Rhodothermus marinus: one gene and its partner. The protein of the gene in region 1 binds, or shares a complex with, the protein of each later gene. Links are inferred from orthologs where the notes say so. Each region holds a gene or a part of one and is shown in the gene's direction. Other genes may lie near its edges.

The links.
Region 2: holB (region 1) and dnaX share a complex: the UniProt entries of both Bacillus subtilis proteins name them as parts of the DNA clamp loading complex. The link is inferred for Rhodothermus marinus from one-to-one orthologs.

What each region holds. Positions count from the first base shown.
Region 1 is NZ_AP019797.1:2,788,256-2,800,050, reverse strand. Bases 2,996-5,941 are described here. They hold holB (DNA polymerase III subunit delta'), read left to right. Parts: upstream 2,996-3,853; coding sequence 3,854-5,029; downstream 5,030-5,941. Other genes in these bases: GYH26_RS12150 (PSP1 domain-containing protein), read left to right, coding at 5,104-5,941; fusA (elongation factor G), read left to right, coding at 2,996-3,601. Also shown: accD (acetyl-CoA carboxylase, carboxyltransferase subunit beta), read right to left, coding at 1-555; tRNA (adenosine(37)-N6)-threonylcarbamoyltransferase complex dimerization subunit type 1 TsaB, read right to left, coding at 600-1,334; more of fusA, read left to right, coding at 1,478-2,995; more of GYH26_RS12150, read left to right, coding at 5,942-6,069; GYH26_RS12145 (tetratricopeptide repeat protein), read left to right, coding at 6,077-6,835; GYH26_RS12140 (vWA domain-containing protein), read left to right, coding at 7,174-8,037; GYH26_RS12135 (protein phosphatase 2C domain-containing protein), read left to right, coding at 8,045-8,737; aceA (isocitrate lyase), read right to left, coding at 8,746-10,032; GYH26_RS12125 (helix-turn-helix domain-containing protein), read left to right, coding at 10,200-11,717; GYH26_RS12120 (hypothetical protein), read left to right, coding at 11,722-11,795. UniProt on the Bacillus subtilis protein: DNA polymerase III is a complex, multichain enzyme responsible for most of the replicative synthesis in bacteria.
Region 2 is NZ_AP019797.1:3,202,398-3,214,164, forward strand. Bases 5,127-8,044 are described here. They hold dnaX (DNA polymerase III subunit gamma/tau), read left to right. Parts: upstream 5,127-5,629; coding sequence 5,630-7,459; downstream 7,460-8,044. Other genes in these bases: GYH26_RS14000 (thymidine kinase), read left to right, coding at 5,127-5,202; GYH26_RS14005 (DUF4282 domain-containing protein), read right to left, coding at 5,153-5,488; GYH26_RS14015 (YbaB/EbfC family nucleoid-associated protein), read left to right, coding at 7,515-7,859; recR (recombination mediator RecR), read left to right, coding at 7,864-8,044. Outside these bases: GYH26_RS13990 (sodium:solute symporter), read left to right, coding at 110-1,783; GYH26_RS13995 (TIM-barrel domain-containing protein), read right to left, coding at 1,843-4,230; more of GYH26_RS14000, read left to right, coding at 4,561-5,126; more of recR, read left to right, coding at 8,045-8,511; GYH26_RS14025 (saccharopine dehydrogenase family protein), read left to right, coding at 8,642-9,883; GYH26_RS14030 (SDR family NAD(P)-dependent oxidoreductase), read right to left, coding at 9,884-10,579; GYH26_RS14035 (glycosyltransferase family 4 protein), read right to left, coding at 10,727-11,758; GYH26_RS14040 (glycosidase), read right to left, coding at 11,762-11,767. UniProt on the Bacillus subtilis protein: Part of the beta sliding clamp loading complex, which hydrolyzes ATP to load the beta clamp onto primed DNA to form the DNA replication pre-initiation complex.

The sequences.
Region 1 (11,795 bases):
CAGCGCGGCCGTCTTGGCCATCTGCATCAGGCTGAGGATGCCTTCCATCATGCGGGCGCCGCCGCTCTGGGAGATGATCAGGAGCGGGATCCGTTCGGTGTAGGCCGTCTTGATGGCGCGGGCGACAACCTCGCCCACGACTGAACCCATCGAGCCCCCGATGAAGCGGAAGTCCAGCGCAGCCGCCGAGATGCGGTGGCCGCCCACCGTGCCGGTGGCCCGTTGCGCCGCCTCGTTGAGGCCGGTCTGGCGCCGGGCTTCTTCGAGGCGCACGGTGTACGGCTTGCGATCGACGAACTCCAGCGGGTCGGCCGAGGTCAGGTGCTGGTCGTGCAGCGTGAAGCGTCCTTCGTCGAAGATGAGCCGGAAGTAGTCCAGGCTCGTCATGGGAAAATGATGCCCGCACTTCGGGCACACGCGGGCATGCTCGGCCAACTCACGCCGGTGCAGGATGTGGGAGCACTCGGGACACTTTTCCCACTGGCCTTCCGGAACGTCGATCTGCTCGTCGCGGGAGGTCAGAATGCCCTGCGTCTTGCGCTTGAACCAGGCCATGTTGCTGCAAAACTCGTTGGGGAGGGTCTGTAGCATACAAAAATTCAGGAGGAAAGGGAAGCGGCCGGCGCGCGGCGGTGCGGCTTTGCCACAAAATCCTTCAGGTAGAAGGGCTCGAAGCTCGCCACATCCTCGAAGCGTCCGGACCGGTAGCGTTCCAGTCCGAGCCGCCCCACCCAGAAGGCCCGCAGGTTGTGCTGCAGGGGATCGAGCAGCCGGAGCGAAGCGGGCGGCTCGGTCAGGTGCGCTGCCACGCGTGCCGTGCCTTCGCCCACCAGCCAGAGGTGGCCGCCGTCGTCCGGCCGTGGCAGCCAGTCGGGCACCGAGGCCGCTTCCAGCGCAGCGGGTTCGGCCAGCAACTCCAGCGTGGCATCAGACGTGATCCGGTAGGCGGCCGTGTACACCTCGGTACGGCGCGAGTTCAGCAGCGGGACGACGACGTCGCCGGCCGCAGCGTAGGGCGTGACCGAGGCAGCCAGTGCCTCCAGCGTGGGTACCCCGATCAGCCGGGCACCGGTCGCTTCGGCCAGTCCTTTGGCCGTGCTGACGCCCACGCGGAGGCCCGTGTAGGAGCCCGGCCCCATGGAGACGGCCACGGCGTCCAGATCGGCAGCCTGCAGCGCGCACCGCTCCAGGGCATTGGCAATCAGCGGAGCCAACTGCTCGGAATGGACACGTCCGCGCTGCAGGATGGCCTCGAAGCAGAGCGCTTCGCCCGCAAACAGGGCCACCCCGCACACGTCCGTGGCCGTTTCCAGAGCAAGCAGTAGGGGTTTCATGCAGCGGTCGGCTTGACTATTTCGGATTCGCTTGTATCTTAAACAAAACCCGAAAGGGACAGTTCTTTTCCGAAAACAGCCGGGGTTTTGCGGGGCGTTCATGAAAGCGCTTCGGCCCGGTTCCAAACCAGCAGGAGGTGCCTATGAAGGTCTACGAAGCCACGCACATTCGTAACGTTGCGCTGGTCGGACACCAGGGGAGCGGTAAAACAATGCTGGCCGAGGCGATGCTCTACACGGCCGGCGTCATCTCGCGCATGGGGTCGATCGAAGAGGGCAACACGGTCAGCGACTACCACCCCAGCGAGAAGGAGCGCGGCATGTCGGTCTTCACGTCGCTGCTGCATGTGCCCTGGCAGGACCATAAAATCAATGTGCTCGACACGCCGGGCTACCCGGACTTCGTCGGAGAAGTACTGGCCGCGCTCCGGGTGGCGGATCTGGCCATCTACGTGATGAACGCTGTCGAAGGCGTCCAGGTGGGCACGGAGCTGGCCTGGGAGTACGGTCTCAAGCAGGAGATTCCGTCGATGTTCGTGGTCAACCACCTGGACCGGGCCGAGTCCGATTTCCGTACGCTGGTAGCGCAGATCAAGGAACGGTTCGGGCGCGGGGCCACGGTGGTGCAAATTCCGGCCGGGACGGGCACGCGCACGATCATCGACGTGCTGCACATGAAGCAGCTCACCTACCCGAAAGGCAGCCTCACGCCGGAGGAAAACGAGATCGATCCGGCCTTCCGCGAGGAGGCGGAAGAGCTCCATACGGCGCTCATCGAAGACATTGCGGAAAACGATGAGGGCCTGATGGAGCTCTACTTCGAGAAGGGCACGCTTACCGAAGACGAAATGCGCAAGGGGCTCCGGGCGGCCATGATCCGCCGACAGCTCTTCCCGATCTTCGTGGTGAGCGCCACCGAGGTGATCGGCATCTCGCGGCTGCTGAGTTTTCTGGTCAACGTGGCACCCTCGCCCGCCGACATGCCACCCGCGAAGCTGGTGGACGGCGGCACGCTGGCGCCCGATCCGTCGGGGCCGCCGGTGGCCTTCATCTTCCGCACGATGGCCGAGCAGCATGTGGGCGATTTCTCCTACTTCCGCGTCTACTCGGGCACGCTGGAGCAGGGGATGGACCTGGAAAACGCCCAGACCGGCACCATGGAGCGGCTGGGTACGCTCTATGCCATGAACGGGCGTGAGCGGGAGGCCGTCCCGCGCATGGTGGCCGGCGATCTGGGCGCCACGGTCAAGCTCCGCGACACGCACACGAACAACACGCTCCGGCCCAAAGGGACGTCCTACGTGCTGCCGCCCATCGAATTCCCCGAGCCGCGCTACGCGGTGGCCGTGCGCCCGCTCCGCGAGGGCGACGAAGACAAGATGATGCAGGGGCTGCACCAGCTCGTCGAGGAGGATCCCTCGCTGAAGATCATTCAGGATCCGCTGTTGCGCCAGATCGTGCTGGCCGGACAGGGCGAGATGCACCTGGAGATCGCCCGTTTCCGGCTCAAGAACCGCTTTGGCGTGGAGGTGGAGTTCGTCAAGCCGAAGGTAGCCTACCGGGAGACGATCCAGACGAGCGCCCGCACCTCCTACCGCCACAAGAAGCAGACGGGCGGTGCCGGACAGTTCGCCGACATTTCCATCCACATCGAGCCGTTGACCGAACCGTTCCAGCCGCCCTCGGACATCACCGTGCGCGGCGAGGTGACCGTCGAGACGAACTGGGGCGCGCGCGTGCACTTCGTCGATGCGATCGTGGGAGGCGTCATCGACATGAAGCGGTTCTTCGGCGCCATCCAGAAAGGCGTGCTGGAGGCCATGCAGAACGGTCCGATCGCGGGCTATCCGGTGGGCGACGTGCGCGTGATCATCTACCACGGCGGTATGCACCCGGTCGACTCCAACGAGGCGGCCTTCAAGACGGCCGCCCGCATGGCCTTCCGCGAGGCGTTCAAGAAAGCGCAACCCGTGCTGCTGGAGCCCATCGACGAGGTGGAGGTGATCGTGCCCGACGCCTTCACCGGTGACGTGATGGGCGATCTGAACACGCGCCGCGCCCGCATTCAGGGGATCGAGACGGAAGGCGTCTTCCAGAAGATCAAGGCCTACGTGCCCGAGGCCGAGCTGTACCGCTACGCCACGACGCTGCGCTCGCTCACGCAGGGACGCGGTATCCATCGGGCCCGCTTCAGCCACTACGAGCCCATGCCGCGCCACGTGCAGGAGAAAGTCGTGGCCGAGGCCGAGGCCATGCAGGAGGCCTGAGTCTTGCGATCCATAAACGAAAAGCGCCCCGATTCGCCGTCGGGGCGCTTTTTTCGTGGTGGCGCGGGAGGGATTCGAACCCTCGACCTCCGGGTTATGAATCCGACGCTCTAACCGACTGAGCTACCGCGCCAGACGCCTTTACTTGAAATTACGGCGGGCACCAACGTTCCCGCAAGCGTCCTTGCCAATGAGCAAGGCGGGCACTTTGTTTCGGCCCGTCCCGTTAATAGCGTGCAAAACGACAGGCCCATGACCTGGGATCGCATCATCGGACAGGAACGCGTCGTCGAGGCGTTGCGGCGGGCGCTGGCGCAGCAGCGCGTGGCCCACGCCTATCTGTTCTACGGCCCCGACGGGACGGGCAAGCGGGCGGCTGCATTGACCTTCGCGCAGGCGCTGCAGTGCGAGCAGGGTGGGAGCGATCCGTGCGGCCAGTGCGTGCCCTGTACCAAGGTGCAGCGCCTGATTCACCCGGACGTTCAGGTGATGCTGCCGCATCCCAGCGACGCCGACCCGGACGACCTCTACGAACGTCTGCAACGACTGGCCGCCGAGCCCTACGCCACCGTGGATTACATTCGCCGGCCCGTGCTGGACGACCCGACGCGGGCGTCCAACAAGCAGGCGTTCTATTCCGTGGCCCGTATCAACGAATCGCTCCGGCGCAGCGTCAGCTTCAAACCATTGGAAGGCCGCTACAAAGTCGCCATCCTGATCGATGCCGACCGGATGCGGGTCGAGGCGGCCAACGCTTTCCTGAAGCTGCTGGAAGAACCGGGCCCGCAGACGGTGTTCATCCTGACCACGTCTCGTCCCGATCATCTGCTGCCCACCGTTCGCTCGCGCTGCCAGCACCTCCGGTTCGATCCACTGCCGGCCGAGGCGATCGCACAGGCCCTTGTGGAGCGAGAGGGGGTGGACGAAGCGCGGGCCATGGTGCTGGCGCGCATGGCCGACGGCTCCTACAGCCGGGCGCTCGACCTGCTCGAAAACGAGGTGCTGCAGGCCGACCGTGAGCAGGCGCTGGCCTTCCTGCGCCAGGCCTACCGCTTCCACAGCGAGGCGCTGGTCGATCTGGTGGAACAGTTGAGCGCGCTGGGACGCGAGCGCCTCAAGGGATTGCTACAGCTCATGCTGGGCTGGGTGCGCGACCTGGTGTTGTTTCGGACGCTCGGCGACGGAGCCGAGCTGGTCAACCTGGACCAGCAGGAGGCCATCCGGCGCTTCTGCCAGAACCTGCCCGAAGCCGACCTGGAGGGTATGGCACGACTGCTCGAAGAAGCGCTCGAGTTGATCGAGCGGAACGTGCAGCCGTTTCTGGTGCTGAGCGTGCTGGCCGCGGCGTTGCGCGACGCCATGCACGGCCGGGCACCGGAGCGCCTCGTGCCGGCGCTGGACGACCCGCTGGCGCTCGGACTGGCCTGAGCCGCGGAACCTTGAGGTCCGCGCGGGTCTATCAGAGACACGCTGGCTTCGAAAAATCTGCCTGATCATAGACCATGGCCTGTGGTAGTGCGTGCGTGCAGGGAGGGGGATGCGGCGGCGGGTGCGCCTCCGGCAACGGCTGCCCCTCGCTGCACGTGTTCGACTGGCTGAGTCACCTCAGCGGCCCCTATCCGACCTACGACATCGTGGAGGTCCGCTTCAAAGGCCGCCGCAAAGGACTTTACCGCAACGTGGATCGACTGGACCTTCAGGCAGGGGACTACGTGATCGTGGAAGCGGATCGGGGCGTGCACTTCGGGATCGTCCACCTGACCGGCGAGCTCGTCCGCCTGCGCGTGCGTGCCAAGGGGCTCGACGACGATGCCGAGTTCCCGCGCATCGTGCGTCTGGCCACGCTCGACGACATCGACCGCTGGGAAGCCAACAAACAGCAGGAGATCGAGGCGTTCTACATCGCCCGCGAGGCCATCGAACGGCTGGGGCTTCCCATGAAGCTGGTCGATGCCGAATGGCAATTCGATCACAAGAAGATCACCTTCTACTTCACGGCCGATCATCGCGTGGACTTCCGACAACTGGTGCGCGAGCTGGCCCGTACGTTTCGCACGCGCGTCGAGCTGCGTCAGATCGGCGCTCGCGACGAGGCGGCCCGCATCGGGGGCATCGGCTCCTGTGGTCGTGAACTCTGCTGTTCCACCTGGCTGCAGGAGTTCAAGCCGGTGGCCACCCAGACGGCCAAGATTCAGAACCTGCCGCTGAACCCGGCCCGCCTGAGCGGCCAGTGCGGCCGGCTGAAGTGCTGCCTGAACTACGAACTGGAACAGTACATGGCCGCGCTGAAAGACTTTCCACCGGTGGACACGCCGGTCGAGACCGAGCGCGGTCGGGGGACGGTCCAGAAGCTGGACATCTTCAAACGGCGCGTCTGGATTCAGTACGAAGACGGAAGCTGGGAAGATATGGCCCTTGAGGACGTGCAGCCGTATCTTCGGCCCAGAACCACCACGGGCAAATCCTGAAGGAACGGTGCGTTCGGGCAAAACCCGACTGCTGATCGTTGCGCTCTGGCTGCTTGGCGCGAAGGTAGGGTGGGCCCAGGACGGCCTGTGGCTGGCCCACGTGGACAGTCTGTGGCAACAGGGGGCTTTCGAGGAGGCGCTGGCGCTGCTGGACGACAGTCTGCAACGCAACCCGAACGCCGCCGAACTGCTCTGGCGTCGGTCGCGCGTGCGCGTCGAACTCGGCCTGCGCGCTCGCGATAAAGAGCGCCGGCGCGAATTGTACCGGCTGGGGCTGAAGGATGCCCGCGCCGCCATTGCCGCCGACTCGCTCAACAGCCGCGCCTACGTGGCGGCCGCCATCGCCGCCGGACGGCTGGCGCTGGTCTCCGGTCCGCGGGACAAGGTGGAGCGTGCCCGCCAGATCCGCGCCTATATCGACCGCGCACTCGCGCTCGATCCGAACGACGACATCGCCTACCACCTGCGCGGTCGCTGGCACTACGAAGTCGCCACGCTCAACTTTTTCGAGCGCACGCTGGTCCGCCTGATCTACGGTGGGCTTCCGGATGCCTCGCTGGAGGAAGCGGCCGAGGACTTCCGGCGGGCGCTGGCCCTCCGCGAGCGCGTGGTACACCACCTGGAGCTGGGCCGTACGCTGCTGCGACTGGGCGATCGCGAAGGGGCCGTTCATGAACTGGAAAGGGCCCTGGCCCTACCGCCCACCGAACCCGACGACACGACCTACCAGGAGGAAGCCCGTCGTCTGCTGGCACGCATCCGCTGAACGTTTGCCAGAGCGTATATCGTTCGTAGTTCGGCACGGAGCGAAGCGAAGTGCCGTTTCAAAAAAGCGTCATTCCGGCTGACGCTTCTCCGGCTCGCTACAAACGCACGTTCGTGGTCAAATACGACCGGGGAGGAGCGTTTGGGATAGGGGCGCCCTCCGGCGTCCGATGAGCCGGGCGGACGCAAAGGTCCGTCCCTGTCGGAGATGTTGGTGGTAAGGTGCGCCTGTGTGTCCGCCCGTCATTTCCTTCGGCAAACAGCGGGACAACCTTTCCCGCCTTCGTGTGTTCTTTATCCGGTGTGTGTCTTCTGAAAACCAGCCATAGACGAGCATAGATGGCGTACTCTGCGGAAATCAGCCGGACCTCGCCGACGGCCATTCTGTTTTTGCTGGATCAGTCGGCTTCGATGCAGGAGCCGTTCGGCGGGGCCGAGCAGCGGGGCGATGCCGCGCCGAGCAAGGCGCGGGTGCTGGCCGACGTGGTCAACCGTCTGCTGCAGAATCTGATTCTGCGCTGCGCCAAGGAAGACGGCGTGCGCGACTACTTCTACGTGGGGGTGATCGGCTACGGCGAACGTGTGCAGCCGTTGATTCGTCCCGCCGAGGAGTACCGGGTGGCGGGCGACCTGGTGCCGATCAGCCACCTGGCCGAGCGGCCACTTCGCCTGGAAGAGCGCCTGAAGAAAGTGCCGGACGGTAAAGGCGGCTTCGTGGAGCAACGCGTCAAATTTCCGGTCTGGTTCGATCCCCATGCGAAAAACGGCACGCCCATGTGCCAGGCGCTCGACCTGGCCGCCTCGATGGTGCGGACCTGGATCGACCTGCACCCGCATTCCTTCCCGCCCATCGTGATCAACATCACCGATGGGGAGGCCACCGACGGCGATCCGCTGCGCTACGCGCAACAGCTCCGGAGCTTTGCCACCGACGACGGCGAGACGCTGCTTTTCAACGTGCATCTCTCGTCGTCCGAGGAGCCGGCCGTCGAGCTGCCTTCCAGCGTCGATGAGTTGCCGCGCGACGAGTACGCGGTGCTGCTGTTCCAGATGTCGAGCCTGCTGCCCTTTACGATGCGGGCGGCGGCCGAACAGGAGGGCTACCGCGTGACGATGGACACACGCGGCTTCGTGTTCAATGCCGATCCGGTGGCGCTGGTGCGCTTTCTGGAGATCGGCACGCGTCCGAGCACGCTGCGCTGAGCCGGCCATGCGCGCGCCGCTGGTGCGTACGTTCTGGCTGCCGCGGGACGGCGCCGCACCCACCGCGTGCGAAGATGCCTTCGCCGTGCGGCCCGGCTGGCCGTTTGCGGCGGCCGTGGCGGATGGGGCTACCGAGTCGGCCTTTTCGGGCGCCTGGGCGCGCCACCTGGTGCAGTGCTTCTGCCGCGATCTGCCCGCCACATCCGAGGCGCTGCAGCACCGGCTTGCGGACTGGCGCGCCGCCTGGCAACCCGAGGTGCCTGAGACGCTCCCCTGGTACGTGGCGGCCAAGCTGGAAGAAGGCGCCCACGCCGCGCTGCTGGGACTCGTGGTGCAACCGGACGGCACCTGGCGGGCCGTGGCCGTTGGCGATGCCGTGCTGCTTCACCTGCGCGGAACCCGGCTGCTTGCGGCCTGGCCGATCGACGACCCGAGCCGGTTTCACCACCGCCCGGTGCTACTCGGTAGCCGGGATGATGGCATGCCACCTCCTGTTGAAGTCACTGAAGCGCAATGGCTTCCGGGCGATGCGTTCGTGCTGGCCACCGATGCGCTGGGTGCCTGGCTGCTGGGCGACGATCCGACGCTGCCGCTGCGTCTGACGACCGGCGAACTGGCCCGACACGTTACGGCGGCCCGCCGCCGTCGCGCCCTGCGCAACGACGACGTGGCCGCCGTGGTGGTGCACTGTCCCCGGTAGGCGGACGCTCAGTGGAACTGCTGCGCCTCGGTGGAACCGGCCAGGGCCACCGTGCTGGCCTGCTCCCCGGTGATCACCGTCCGCACGGCGTCGAAGTAGCCGGTGCCCACCTCACGCTGATGCCGCACGGCCGTGAAGCCCTTCTCCATGGCGGCAAACTCCTTCTCCTGCAGGCGCACGTAGGCCGGCATGCCCTCGCGTGCGTAGTCGTAGGCCAGCTCGAACATGGCATAGTTGAGCGTGTGGAAGCCGGCCAGCGTGATGAACTGGAACTTGTAGCCCATTGCGGCCAGCTCCCGCTGGAAGCGGGCGATGGTGGCCTCGTCGAGGTGCTTTTTCCAGTTGAACGACGGCGAGCAGTTGTAGGCCAGCAGTTTACCGGGGTATTCGCGGTGAATGGCCTCGGCGAAGCGCCGGGCTTCGTCCAGGTCGGGCGTGGAGGTCTCGCACCAGATCATGTCGGCGTAGGGCGCATAGGCCAGGGCACGGGCGATGGCCTGGTCGAGACCGGCACGGACGCGGAAGAAGCCTTCGGGCGTGCGTTCGCCGGTGAGGAAGGGGCGATCCCGCTCGTCGATGTCGCTGGTGAGCAGCGTGGCGGCGTTGGCGTCGGTGCGGGCGATGATGATGGTGGGCACGCCCATGACGTCGGCGGCCAGGCGGGCGGCAATCAGCGTCTGGATGAACTGGCCGGTGGGGACGAGCACCTTGCCGCCCAGGTGGCCGCATTTCTTTTCGGAGGCGAGCTGGTCTTCGAAGTGGACCCCGGCGGCGCCGGCTTCGATGAGCGCCTTGGTCAGCTCGAAGGCATGGAGCGGACCGCCGAAGCCGGCCTCGGCGTCGGCCACGATGGGCACAAGCCAGTCGATCGAATCGTCGCCTTCGGCATGGTGAATCTGGTCGGCGCGCAGCAGCGTGTTGTTGATGCGGCGCACGAGGGCCGGGACGCTGTTGGAAGGATAGAGGCTCTGGTCGGGGTACATCTGACCGGCCAGATTGGCGTCGGCGGCCACCTGCCAGCCGCTGACATAGATGGCCTTGAGGCCGGCTTTGACCTGTTGCATGGCCTGGTTGCCGGTCAGGGCGCCGAGCGCGGCCACGTAGGGTTCGGTGTGGAACAGTTCCCAGAGGCGACGGGCGCCGCGGTCGGCCAGCGTATAGGCGATTTCGACCGAACCGCGGAGGCGAAGCACATCTTCGGCGGAGTAGGGGCGGTGGATGCCCTGCCAGCGGGGATTAGACCGCCATTCGGCTTCGAGACGGGCAGCTCTGGCTGCAGTGATGGAGGCACGCATGGCGACTGCGAGGTTGGTTGATAATTGGAAGCGTCTGGTGATACCATACGTTCAGCGAACTGACATGTCAATAGCGAAATTTCGCTAACACAGAAATTTCACAAAAGGGACTTTCGCCCGACTTGTTCGTTAACTGGGCGGTCCTGACACTGCACGCGAGCTGTCTCATGGAACTCAACGCCGACCTGGTACGCTTCGTCCTTGGCCTGAAACTCAAAGCGCTCCGCCAGCAACGCGGCCTGACGCTCCAGGATGTGGCCTCGCGGGCCGGACTCTCCGTCTCCTACCTGAGCGAGATCGAAAAGGGCAAAAAATTTCCGAAACCTGACAAACTCATCGACCTGGCTTCGGTCTTTTCCGTCTCCTACGAGGAACTGATCTCACCCCGCCTCGACGAGCGGCTCGATCCGCTGGCCGTGGTCTTTTCGTCTGCTTTCGTGCAGGAGTTTCCCTTCGAGCTGTTTGGCCTGACGCCTGAAGATCTCTTCCAGCTCTTTACGGACCAGCCCACGAAGGCCGGGGCGCTCGTGCGCACCTTCCTGGAGATCGGGAAGATGTACGACGTGCAGGTAGAGCACTTCCTGTTTGCCGCGCTGCGCTCCTACCAGCAACTGCACAACAACTACTTCCCGGAGCTGGAAGAGGCCGCGCGCGCGTTTCGGACAGAGTATGACCTGCCCGCCGGCGAGCCGATTCCGCCCGAACGCCTGCGTCGGATCCTGGAAGAAGACTACGGCTACCGGATCGACACGGAGACGCTTCCGCGTCATCCCGTGCTGCACGGTTTTCGCTCCGTCTTTGCCGAAGGGCCGCAGCCGGTACTGTTCGTCAACGGCCGGTTGCTGCCGGCGCAGCAGGCCTTCATCCTGGCCCGTGAGCTGGGCTATCGGTTTCTGGACCTGAAGGAGCGGGCGATCACCTCGTCCTGGCTGCGCGTCGAGTCGTTCGACCAGGTGCTCAACAACTTCCGGGCTTCCTACTTCGCCGGTGCGCTGCTGCTCGACGAAGCCACGCTCTGCGCCGATCTGCGCACCTTCCTGAGCTACCCGCACTGGGACGGGGCCGTGCTCCGGGCCTTTCTGAAACGCTACGGCGCCACGCCCGAAATGCTCTGCTACCGGCTGACCGAACTGCTCCCGCAGCACTTCGGCCTGCGGGAGCTCTTTTTCCTGCGGCTGTTCCATCGGCCGGGCACCGACCGCTTCCAGCTCACGAAGGTCTTCAACCTGTCGCGGGTGCCGGTGCCGCACGGGATCGGACTGGGCGAGCACTACTGCCGCCGCTGGGTGGCCATTCAACTGCTGCGTCGGCTGGCCGCGCAGACGCCCCCGCCGGACCCGGGAGGCGATCCGCTGGTGGCAGCGGCCCGCATGCATTTCATCAACGAAGACGCCACGTTCTTTACCGTTGCGCTGGCGCGTCCGCTGGTGCTCACGCCCGAGCAGAATGCCTGTGTGGCGATCGGCTTTCTGCTGGACGCGCATTGCCGCGAGCAGGTACATTTTGCGCAGGACCCGGCGCTGCCGGATCTGGAGGTCAACCTGACCTGCGAGCGTTGCCCGCTGGCCGACTGTGCCGAGCGGGCGGCCGAGCCCGAGGTGTACCGGGCCCAGGAAGCGCAGCGGGAACGAGAAGCCGCGCTGGAAGCATTACTTGAAGCGGTACGCAACGGACGGTTGCCCTGACGCCATGCCGGCATTCCCCACACCCGGTCAGTACCGCGAGGCGGTGCAGTTTCCGGAGACGGCCTTCACCGATCCGGA
Region 2 (11,767 bases), 410 kb from region 1 along the record:
GATTTTTAAGACACGGCTAATGGGGGCGTATGCAAAAAGCGCTCCCCGGCCATGACCTTCCATCCATACCTGACGGTGCATCTATCTCAACCAACCCGGAGGAAGCCCTATGACGGTACTGGACTGGTTAATTGTGGCAGCCTATTTCGCGATCCTGGCCGGGATCGTCTGGTGGTCGGCCCGCCGCGTCAAAACCACCACGGACTACTTCCTGGCCGGTCGCGACGTGGGCTTTTTTGTCATCGGCGCCTCGATCTTCGCCTCGAACATTGGCTCGGAGCACATCGTGGGGCTGGCCGGAAGCGGCGCGGCCAACGGCCTGGCCCAGGCCCACTGGGAGCTGCACGCCTGGATTCTGGTGCTGCTGGCCTGGGTGTTCGTGCCGTTTTACTACCGCTCGGGGGTCTTCACGATGCCGGAGTTTCTCGAGCGGCGCTTCAACAGCCGCGCGCGCTGGATTCTGGCCGTGGTGTCGCTGACGGCCTACGTCTTTACGAAGGTGTCGGTGACGGTGTATGCGGGGGCGCTGGTTTTTCGGACGCTGCTGGCCGACGTGTTTGGTTCGCCGGACCAGGCGTTCTGGGTGGGGGCGATTGCGACGGTGCTGGCCACGGGGATTTACACGATCCTGGGGGGTCTTCGGGCGGTGGTCTACACGGAGGTGTTGCAGACGGGGTTGTTGATTCTGGGGAGTGTGTTCATCACGGTATTCGGGCTTTCGGCACTGGGGGGCTGGGGCGAGCTGCGGGAGGTAGCCCGCCTGCAGGGCGAGCAGTGGGCCCTCTGGCGTCCGAACAGTGACCCCAACTTCCCCTGGCTGGGTGTGATGATTTCGTCGGCGGTAACGGGCATCTGGTACTGGTGCACGGACCAGTACATTGTGCAGCGGACGCTGGCGGCGCGTTCGCTGCAGGATGCGCGACGGGGTGCGCTCTGGGGTGGTTTTCTGAAGGTGTGGCCGGTGTTCATTTTTCTGGTGCCGGGGATGATCGGCTATGCGCTGCATCTGAAAGGGGTGATTCACATTCCGACGGACGCCACGGGTAAGATTCAGGGCGACATGGTCTTTCCGACGCTGGTGGCGGAGCTGTTGCCGCTGGGCCTGCGGGGACTGGTCGTCGGCGGGTTGCTTTCGGCACTGATGTCGTCGCTTTCGTCGCTTTTTAATTCGTGCGCGACGCTTTTTACGGTGGACATTTACGAGAAGCTTCGTCCGGGTCGCCCGGAGTCGGAGCTGGTGCGGGTGGGACGGATTGCGACGGCGGTGGTGGTGGGGCTGGGCCTGTTGTGGATTCCGATCATGAAGGTGATGGCCGAGTCGAAGGCGGGGTTGTACGATTATTTGCAGAACGTGCAGGGTTTTCTGGCGCCGCCGATCACGGCGGTGTTTCTGCTGGGGATTACGAGTCGTCGGATCAACGCGCGGGGTGCAGTGTGGGGGTTGGGCGTCGGCTTCGTGCTGGCGATGGTGAAGTTGACGTTGCAATCGATGGTGCAGAACGGGGCGCTGGATCCGAACACGCTCCTGGGCGCAATCGGTGCGTTTAATGGCTATTACTTCTCCGGACTGCTGTTCTTGCTGAGCGTGCTGATCATCGTCGGCGTATCGTTGTTGACGGAGGCGCCGCCGGAGGAGAAGGTACGGGGGTTGACGTTTGGTACGGTGTCGGCGTCGGACCGGTCTGAGAGTCGGAAGACGTGGGACTGGCGGGATGTGACGTTGACGGTGGTGGTGCTGGGGCTGGTGCTGGCGATCTATCTGTACTTCTCCTTCTGGGTGTAACCTGCTGTCACGGGCACAGGCAAAAAAGGGGCGGCCGGCTGGCCGCCCCTTTTTCGTGCTCACCTGCGAGGCGTGCGGAGTTGCAGACGCCACTGCACGCGCCCCTCGAGCGGATCTTCCTGCAGGACGGGTCCATCCGGGCCCGGAATAACCTGCAGTTCATGGGCGGCTTCGCCGGGCAGGGCCACCCAGCCGCGGGCCGGTGCCCCATCGGTACTGAATACCTGCAGCTCCAGACGGCTCCAGTCCATTTCCATGGTGGACTGGGCCAGTGCAATGTGCGGCAGCACCGTATGATCGCGTACCAGCACGATGATCGGCACCGGTCCGGCCTCGATCTCATGCCACCGACCCCCTTCGTACACCCGGTCGGTCTGGTAGTCGATCCAGGTGCCCGGCGGCAGATAGACCCGGCGGCCGGTGGACCCGGTCTCGAACAGTGGGGCTACCAGCAGCGCCTCGCCAAAGAAGTACTGGTCGTCGATCAGCCACGAGGTCGGATCGTCCGGAAACTCGAAGAAAAGCGGGCGCATCATGGGGTGCCCTTCGGCCGAGGAGCGCACGGCCTGCGCGTAGATGTAAGGCATCAGGCGATATTTGACTTCTACGATACGCCGGAAGTCATCGACGAACGCCTCGCCGTAGGCCCACGGCTCACGCGGTGGTGCGCCGTGGCAGCGCGTGTGCGAGGTGAACACCCCGAAGGCCAGCCAGCGCCGGTAGAGATCGACCGAGGGCGTCGACACGAAGCCGCCCACGTCGTGGCTCCAGTAGGTAAAGCCCGAGAGGCCAAACGACAGGCCCCCGCGTAGCGTGGCCGCCATGGCCGAATTCGTGTTTTCGGCGTCGCCGCCCCAGTGCAGCGGATAGCGCTGGCTGCCGGCCCAGGCGCTGCGCGCCCAGATGATGTGCTCGCCCGTGATCTGCGTGGTGATTTCGGCCGCCGCCCTGTTGTAGCGAAGCGGATAGAGGTTGTGCTCGTACCAGCCCGTCCGACCCGAAGCGTACAGCCCGTGGACCGGCGCGTCTTCCCCGAAGTCCACCTTGATCGCTCCCACCCCCATGCGCAACAGACCGGCCAGCTTCTCCTGATACCAGGCCACCGCTTCGGGATTGGAGAAGTCCAGCACGGCATCTTCGAAGGGCCATCGTCCGTTTTCGCTGCGCACGTGCAGCCCCTTTTCGACGATCTCCGAATAGAGTCGGTTTTTCGACGAAAAGTAGGGAAGTTGCCAGAGCGAGATGTGAAAGCCCTGCGCCTTCAGGTCGGCAATCATGCGGGCCGGATCCGTGAAACGGGTGGTGGAAAACTGATAGTCGTTGCGCCAGTCCGTCTCGAACCAGCCCGTGTCGAGATGAATGACATCGGCCGGAATGCGATACTGGCGAAGCCGGGCGGCCACTTCACGCACCTGCTGTTCCGAATTGTACGTGATGCGGCTCATCCAGAGGCCGAACGACCAGAGCGGCGGCACCGGACTCCGTCCCGTCAGCGCCGTGTACTCGGAGAGGATCTGCCCGGGCGTGCCGAAGAAGAAAAACAGATCGAGCGTCTCGTCGCCGGTGTAGATCGTGTTGAACTGGTCGAACGTGTGGCCGAAGTCGAACGTGACGGGCGTGCTCGTGTGCACGAAAACGCCGTAGCCCCGGCTGCTCAGGAAAAACGGAATCGGTTTGTACATGCGCCGGCCCTGCGTGCCCATTCCATCGCGCAGGAAGGCAATGATTTTCTGGCCGCGTTTGTTGAAGCGCGTGAAGGATTCGCCCGTGCCGAAAATTTTCTCGTCGTAGGCCAGCTCGAAGGTGGCGGCCGTCCAGTGGCTCAGGTCCTCGGAGCGACGGATGTAGCAGAAGGGGACGCGGTCGAAGGCGAAGGTGGCCGGCTCGTCGAGCGTCATGGTGCGCGTCAGCAGCCGTCCGGTGGGATCGTAGAAGGCGATCCGCCAGGGATCGCGGTAGAGCCGGATCTGATAGCCGGCCGGGCTGGTCCACGTGATCAGGCTGTCGGTCTGCTGCACCTGCCAGCTTCCGTCGTGCGGCACCGGTCCCACCAGCATCAACGAAGGGGTGTCGTCGGGGGCCACGGCCCGGGTCAGAAACCGCAGCCGCACGGTACGTGGCGAGACCGGCTCGATCGTGAAGGGAAGCACCGGATCCCGGTCGTACTCGGTGGCCGGAAACTCGGTGGACGAGGCGCGCACCAGGGGGCGGTCGATCTTGTTGAACGACAGGCTGGGCTGACGCTGATAGCGTTCCCAGCGAAGCTGGCCCTGTCCGACCGCCGGATCGAACGCCTCGACGCGGGCCGGGACGAAGTAAACCGGATCGAGCCGCTGAAAGGCCTCGCTCACGTCGATCAGATCGCCGCGCATGGTCTGGCCGAAACCATTCGAAACGATTCCCGGCATCAGCCACACACAGATCAGCAAACGTCGCAATGCAGGCATGGTGCGTTTGGGTTTAGTGTCTCGCAATATGCTTTTTCACTTGATTTGACTTAATAGTGCATGTGAGAAAGCACGGGCGCACACTTCGGTGCGCCCTTACCAGATCCTTGACATTTTCCCTATCCCGTAGGGGCGGACCACTGTGTCCGCCCTGTCATGCCCGCGGATCATCTCTGGCATGGCGCCATCATGCACCGGAAAATCAGCGATCCCATATTAATGGCTGTATGCTACAAAGACAGCGGGAGTCAGGCAACACCCTATTTCAACATGGAAAAAACGCGAGGCGAGGCGTATCTTACCGGAGCAGTCCAACCCGCGGACGAACTCATGCCCATGGAACCCCTGATTCTGCGGCACGGCGGCTCGGTCGGCTGGATCGAAGTGATCTGCGGCTCGATGTTCAGCGGCAAGACCGAAGAGTTGATCCGCCGGTTGCGCCGGGCGCAGATCGCCCGCCAGCGCGTCGAAGTCTTCAAGCCCCGCATGGACCGGCGCTACAGCGAAACGGACGTCGTCTCACACGACGAAAACGCGCTGCGCTCGACGCCGGTCGACAGCGCCGAGCAGATCCTGCTGCTGGCCGGATCGGCCGACGTGGTGGGCATTGACGAGGCTCAGTTTTTCGACATGACGCTGGTGGACGTGTGCCAGCAACTGGCCAACGACGGCAAACGGGTAATCGTGGCCGGTCTGGACCAGGACTACATGGGTCGGCCGTTCGAGCCCATGCCCCAGCTCATGGCCGTGGCCGAGTACGTGACAAAGCTGCATGCCATCTGCGCCGTCTGCGGCGCGCCGGCCAACCACTCGCAACGGCTGACCGACGAAGAAGGACGGGTCGTGCTCGGGGCGGCCGACCGCTACGAACCCCGCTGCCGTCGCTGCTTTCAACCGCCCCGCCCGACCTCCGCGTCGTCGCTCAAAGCGGTGGCTCCGGCGGCGACGGCGCCCCGCCCCGAGCTTCCGTAAGCGCCACCAGCCGCGCCAGGTGCTCGGCAATGCGAAAGATCACGATGACAAGCTCCAGGTAAATCCGCGCCACAATGGCGCCCAGCAGGAAAAAGATGGGCGAAAGAATCAGCCTCAGGAGACCTTCACCGAACCCTTCGACAAACCCGGTGAAGATCGAGACGATCGCAAACAGTGCCAGCCCGATCAGCGCCAGCACATAAAGCAACCGGATCAGCCGCGCTGTAATGAATTCCGAGAAGGAAAAATCGAACAGCGCCTCGAAAAAGCCTTTGCGTGGTTCCATGCGTCGCTCGCGTTGGTTTGAAGAGTTGGGCTCTACTTCACAGAATATTCAATTCTGTATCCAGACGCAAGTCGGGCGATCCTTTTGCCCGGCGCGTCGTTCTGAAAAGAAAAACCTGCGTCCCTGACCACGCCCGGCATCATGCAGGAACAGCGTTATCTGGTAGCCGCCCGCAAGTATCGCCCGCAGCTTTTCCGTGAACTGGTCGCTCAGGAGCACGTAACGGAGACGCTGAAAAACGCCCTTCGTCTGAACCGCCTGGGCCACGCCTATCTGTTCAGCGGCCCCCGGGGCGTTGGCAAGACGACGGCCGCGCGCCTGCTGGCCAAGGCGATCAACTGCCAGACGCCGCTGGAAGAACGCGAGGACCGCGCCGAACCCTGTCGCCGGTGCGAGGCGTGCGTCGCCTTCGAGGAGGGGCGCAGCCTGAACGTGTTCGAGATCGACGCGGCCTCGAACAACAAGGTTGAGGACGTGCGCGAGCTGCGCGAGACGGTTCGGGTGCCGCCGCAGGGTGCGCGGAAGAAGGTCTACATCATCGACGAGGTGCACATGCTCTCGAACGCGGCCTTCAACGCGCTCCTGAAAACGCTCGAAGAACCGCCGCCGCATGCCCTGTTCATTTTCGCCACCACCGAGCCGCACAAGGTTCTGCCCACGATCCTTTCACGCTGCCAGCGGTTCGACTTTCGCCGCATTCCGGTCGAGGCCATCGTGGCCCGGCTGCGCGAGATCTGCGCGGCCGAGGGCGTCGAGGCCGACGACGAGTCGCTCATGCTGCTGGCCCGCAAGGGAGACGGCGCCCTGCGCGACGCGCTTTCGGCCTTCGATCAGGCGGTCTCGCTCTGCGGCACCACGCTGCGCTACGCCGAGCTGGCGCAGGCACTGGGCGTGGTGGATCTGGACCTGTACTTTGCGGTGACCGACCACGTCCGCTCGGGCAACGGTGCTGGCATGCTCGCGGTGGTCGAGCAGGTCGTACGATCCGGCTATGACCTGCAGGAGTTCGCCATCGGGCTGGCCGAGCACCTGCGCAATCTGCTGGTGGCCCGCACCATGCCCGACCTGTCGCTGATCGAAGCGGGCGAAGCCACCCGCCGGCGCTACGCTGAAGCCGCGCAGGCTTTCGAGGAGGCCGATCTGCTGCGGCTGCTGGGACTGGTGGCCGATCTGGAATCCCGGCTGAAAAGCAGCGCCCAGCCCCGGTTGCAACTGGAGCTGACGCTGCTGCGCATGGCCAGCCTGCCACATGCCGTCGATCTGCGCCGGGCACTCGACATGCTGGAGCGTCTGGCGCAGACTTCGCAGTCCCGCCCCAATTCGGACGGCCCTTCACCGACCCGCCCGACCCCCGGACCGGCCGTTCGCTCCACCCCGGCCGCTTCAAAACCACCGCGTTCTGAGGTAGCGCCGGAGTCTCGGCCACATACTGCTCCTGAAACCACCTCCCTTTTCGGTCCGCCCGCGCTGGAGAGGCTGAAGCACAACCGGCCGGAAGGCTCCGGCGGACAGGCCGCGCTGGCCACCGCGGAAGCAACGGACGTACTGGTGGCCGAATCCCCCGCCGAACTGCTGGTGGCGCTGCAGGACCGCTGGCCGGAGTTCGTGCGACGGGTTGCGCAGGTTCGTCGTCATGTGGGCATGGTGCTGGAAGACACCCGACCCGAGTCGATCGAGGGCACCACGCTCTGGGTGTACGTCCGGGACCCGGCCTACGCCCGGCTGCTCCAGAATCAGGAGAAGTTTCTGCTGCAGCAGCTCCACGCCTTCATGGAGGAGGCGCAGCAGCTCACAGCCCTGCGTTTCCGATCACCGGAGCCGGTAGACAAAGCGCCCGCGCAGGCGGCACCTCCAACGCCCGAACCAGAGGATCCCACGCTGGTGCTGGAACGCCTGCGGCGCACCTCGCCCGTCGTGCAGAAGCTGATCGACCAGTTCGGCTGCGAGCTGTACTGGGGCAACGGCCAATGAACCAGGGCTCCGGCTGCGCGTTCACCTGCTACGCAACGACCAGTCGGAGAAGCACATGGACGGCGCGCTGAATCTGGGAGAAGTCTTCGGGAAAGTGATGGAGTTGCAGCAGCGCCTTGCGGAAACGCAACAGGCGCTGGGCAACCGAACGGTCACCGTGGAGACCGGCGGGGGGATCGTGCGCGTGACGGCCAACGGCCTGCAGCGCATCGTCCGCATCGAAGTGGATCCCGAAGCCTTCCGCTCTGAAGATCAGGACATGCTGGAAGACCTGATCGTGGCCGGCGTCAACAAGGCGCTGGAGGAAGCGGCCCGGATGGCCCGTGAGGAAATGCAGAAGGCAGCCGGCACGCTGCTACCACCCGGCCTGGACATCGACCTGAGTGCCCTGGGACTGTAACACGATGAGTTTCACCTCGCCTTCGGTCGAAGCCCTTGTCGAGCAGCTCATGCGGCTGCCCACCGTCGGGCGCAAAACGGCCCAGCGGCTGGCGGCCTACATTCTGAAAATGCCCCGTGAAGAAGTGGAGGCGCTGGCACAGGCTCTGCTGGCCGTCAAAGAACGCGTGCGCCAGTGCGCTATCTGCTTCAACGTGACCGACGAGGAAGTCTGTGCCATCTGCCGCTCGCCCCGCCGGGACCACTCCACCATCTGCGTGGTCGAAGAACCCAGCGACGTGCTGGCCCTGGAGCGCACCGGAGAGTACCGGGGCGTCTACCACGTACTGGGCGGCGTCATCTCGCCGCTGGACGGTATCGGCCCGGACGACCTGCGCATCCGTGAACTCGTGGCCCGCGTGGCGCCCACCAACGGCGACCCCGAGCGGGCCGCGCTCTATCCGGAAGGTCGTATTCCGCGTGTTCAGGAAGTCATCCTGGCGCTGAACCCCAACGTCGAGGGCGACACGACCGCTTATTATCTGGCGCAGCTGCTCAAACCGCTGGGCGTGCGCGTCACACGTATTGCCCGCGGCCTGCCCATCGGAGGCGACTTGGAGTATGCCGACGAAGCTACGCTCTCCCGTGCGCTGGAGGGACGCCTGGCCCTTTAAGAAAGGCTCTGTAAAGCCTTGTCGAACTGCACGATTCGGTCTTAAAAATGAGCGATTCCGGCCGTATCTTTGAGCGATCCCGGATCGTCTTGCCCCGCTTTCCCTGCACGCCATCTGCCTGACGACGACCATGCGCATAACGATCATTGGAGCCGGTGCCATTGGTTCGGCCATCGCTTCGTTTCTGGTACGTCAGCCTGAAGTAACCCAGGTGCAGGTCTGCGACGCTCGCGCCCGCAACCTGCAGGAACTGCACGATCGGCTGCAGACCAGCCGGCTGCGCTCCTTCCAGATCGACGCGCGCGATCACGGCGTGCTGGAACCGATCCTGCAGGGAAGCCAGGTGGTCATCAGTGCCGCCCCGCCGCAGCTCAACCCGACCCTGGCCCGCCTCTGCCTGGAGCTGGGCGTCAACTTCTGCGACATGGGCGGCAACGACCAGATCGTGCGTAAGGAACTGGACCTGCATGAAGAGGCTGTCAAACGCGCCGTCTGGATCGTTCCCAACTGCGGCTTGGCCCCGGGTCTGGTGAACATCCTCTGCCTGCACGGCATCGACCAGTTCGACGAAGTCGAAGCGGCCTATCTGCGCGTGGGCGACGTGCCGCTGGATCCACATCCGTTCAATTTCCGCATTTCCTGGTCGGCGGAAAAGGTGATCGAGGACTACACGAATCCGGTGCAACTCATTCGTGAGGGCCAGCTGGAGACCGTCGAGCCGTTGACCGGCATGGAGCGGATCCGCTTCGGGGAGCCCTTCGGGGAAATGGAGGCCTTCTACACGGCGGGCGGTCTTTCGACGCTGGCCGAGCAGCTGGCCGGACGCATTCAGGTACTCGACTACAAAAGCGTCCGCTGGCCCTGTCATGCCAGCCAGATGCGCTTTGTGCTGGGACTGGGCTTTGGCGAGCCGCGTTCGATCGACGTGCGCACGCACCTGACCTACCGCGACGTGCTGGTGCGACGCATGCGCCAGCGGCTGGGCGGCCACTATGAAGACGCCGTGCTGCTGCGCATCGCCATTCACGGGCGCAAAAACGGCCAGCCCTGCACGCTCCTTTACGAAATGGTCGATCGCTACGATCAGGAGCAGCAGATCAGCGCCATGCGCCGCTGCACGGCCATTCCCACGGCCCTGGTGGCGCTCATGATCGCCTCCGGCGAGGTCAAAGGCGGTGGCGCGCTACCTCCCGAACAGGTGGTACCGCGCGATCGCTTCTACCAGCGTCTCATCGAACACGGCCTGCCGATCGCCCACCGCTGGTACGAGGGCTACGTGGACGTCACGCATCCGGACCCCGAGCGCGCCCTTGCCGAACCGCCTGCCTCGGACAAAAAGAGCCGGAAGCGGCAGCCGGCCTCCAGCCGATAGCTAAAAACCGCGACCGTAGGCCCGGATCACCATCCCGTTAAGCGCGGCACCAGCCGGCGAGCACAGGTAGACGCACAGCTCGGCCAGTTCGGCGGCCGTCACGCCGGACCCCTCGCTGCCTTCATCGTACCGGATCACCGAGGGGGCAACGACATGGGCGGTGATGCCCTGCGCCACCAGCTCGCCGCCGACGGCCTCGACCAGCCGTACCAGCGCCCCCTTGGCGGCCGAGTAAGCGGCCTGGCGGGCACGACCACGGTCGGCGCCCTGCATCGACGCAAATGCGATCAGCCGTCCGCCGGAGCGCCCGCGCATCAGACGGGCTGCTTCGCGGAAGCACAGGAACGTGGAGGTCAGATTCGCATCCAGCATCGCCCGCCAGTCGTCCAGCGTCATTTCGAGCAACGGGCGCTCGTCCCACAATCCGGCTGCGTGCACCAGCACGTCCACGTAGCCAAAGCGGTCCCAGATTTTGCCGAAGCAGGCGGCTACCTGCGCCTCGTCGGCCAGATCGGCATGAAAAACCGCACCTTCGGCACCTTCCGGAAGCTGAAGGTGCCGGGCCTGCTCGGCCGTGCGCACCACCGCCGCCAGGCGGGATCCTTCCTGCGCGAAACGCCGAAGCAATTGCTGTCCCAGCCGCCCACCGGCGCCGGTAACCACCACGACTTTATGCGCCAGGGTGTGCGTTTCCATAGTACCTGTCTGTCTGGTTGAAGCTGCACGCAAGCGTGCATTCGGCCGCGCTGTACGTGTAGAAGCGCCTGTGGCGCCACTTCGCCGTATGGCTTTGCTACATAGGCCGAACGCACGCCGACAAGATAGGCGTCGCCAGGAAATGGCTCAAGCGGCCGAACGGGCCCGGTGCCGACGCAGCACTTCTTCATAGACGCGCAGGTAGTCGTCGACCATGCGCTCGCGGCTGAAGCGGCGCTCCACGTAGGCGCGGATTTTCGCACGGTCGAGCTGACGCAGCCGGGGCAATGCGGCCACGGCTTCCTCCACCGTCTGCACCAGCACGCCGGTTTCGCCGTCCCGTATGATCTCGGGCATCGAGCCGCGCGGACGGGCCACGACGGGGGTGCCGCAGGCCATCGCTTCGACCACACTCAACCCGAACGGCTCGTCGAAGTTGATCAGGTGCAGCAGCGCGTAGGCACCACCCAGCAGCCGATCTCGATCGGCCGGTCCCACCGACCCCAGGTACTGAATCTGCCGGCCGTCGATGAACGGCGCCACCTCCTGCTCGAAGTAGGCCCGATCCTGAATGATGCCGGCCATCTTCAGCGGCATGCCACTCCGACGGGCCACCTCGATCGCCTCACGCGCCCCTTTGTCGGGATGCATGCGGCCAAAAAAGAGCAGATAGTCGCCCGGCTCGGTGCGAAGCGTGAACGACTCCAGATCGATCCCGTGATACACGGTAGCCACGTAATCCAGGTCGGGATGCCGGTCGGCATTGCTGATCGAGACGTAGTAGGTGCGGCGGTTGTACTTGCGATAGACCGGCAGAATGCGCTCCGACGAAAAGCCGTGGATCGTGGTCAGCACCGGCGTACGCACCAGGCCGCTGTAGCTCAGCGGTAGAAAGTCGAAGTGGTTGTGGATGAGATCGAATTCCCCGGCGCGCTCGAACACCTCGCTGATGTGCAGACACTCCCAGACCTTCGGGTCCAGCGAAGGATCCTCTTCGTAGGGGCGCGGGCATACGGCAATGAGCCGGGCGCGCGTCTGGGAGTCGGCCGTGGCAAACAGTGTCACGTCGACGCCTCGATCGACCAGCCCCTCGGTCAGCAGCCAGACGACCCGCTCCCAGGGGCCATAGTGACGGGGCGGCACGCGCCAGGCGATGGGGGCCAGCATGGCGATCCGCATGGCTCAGCC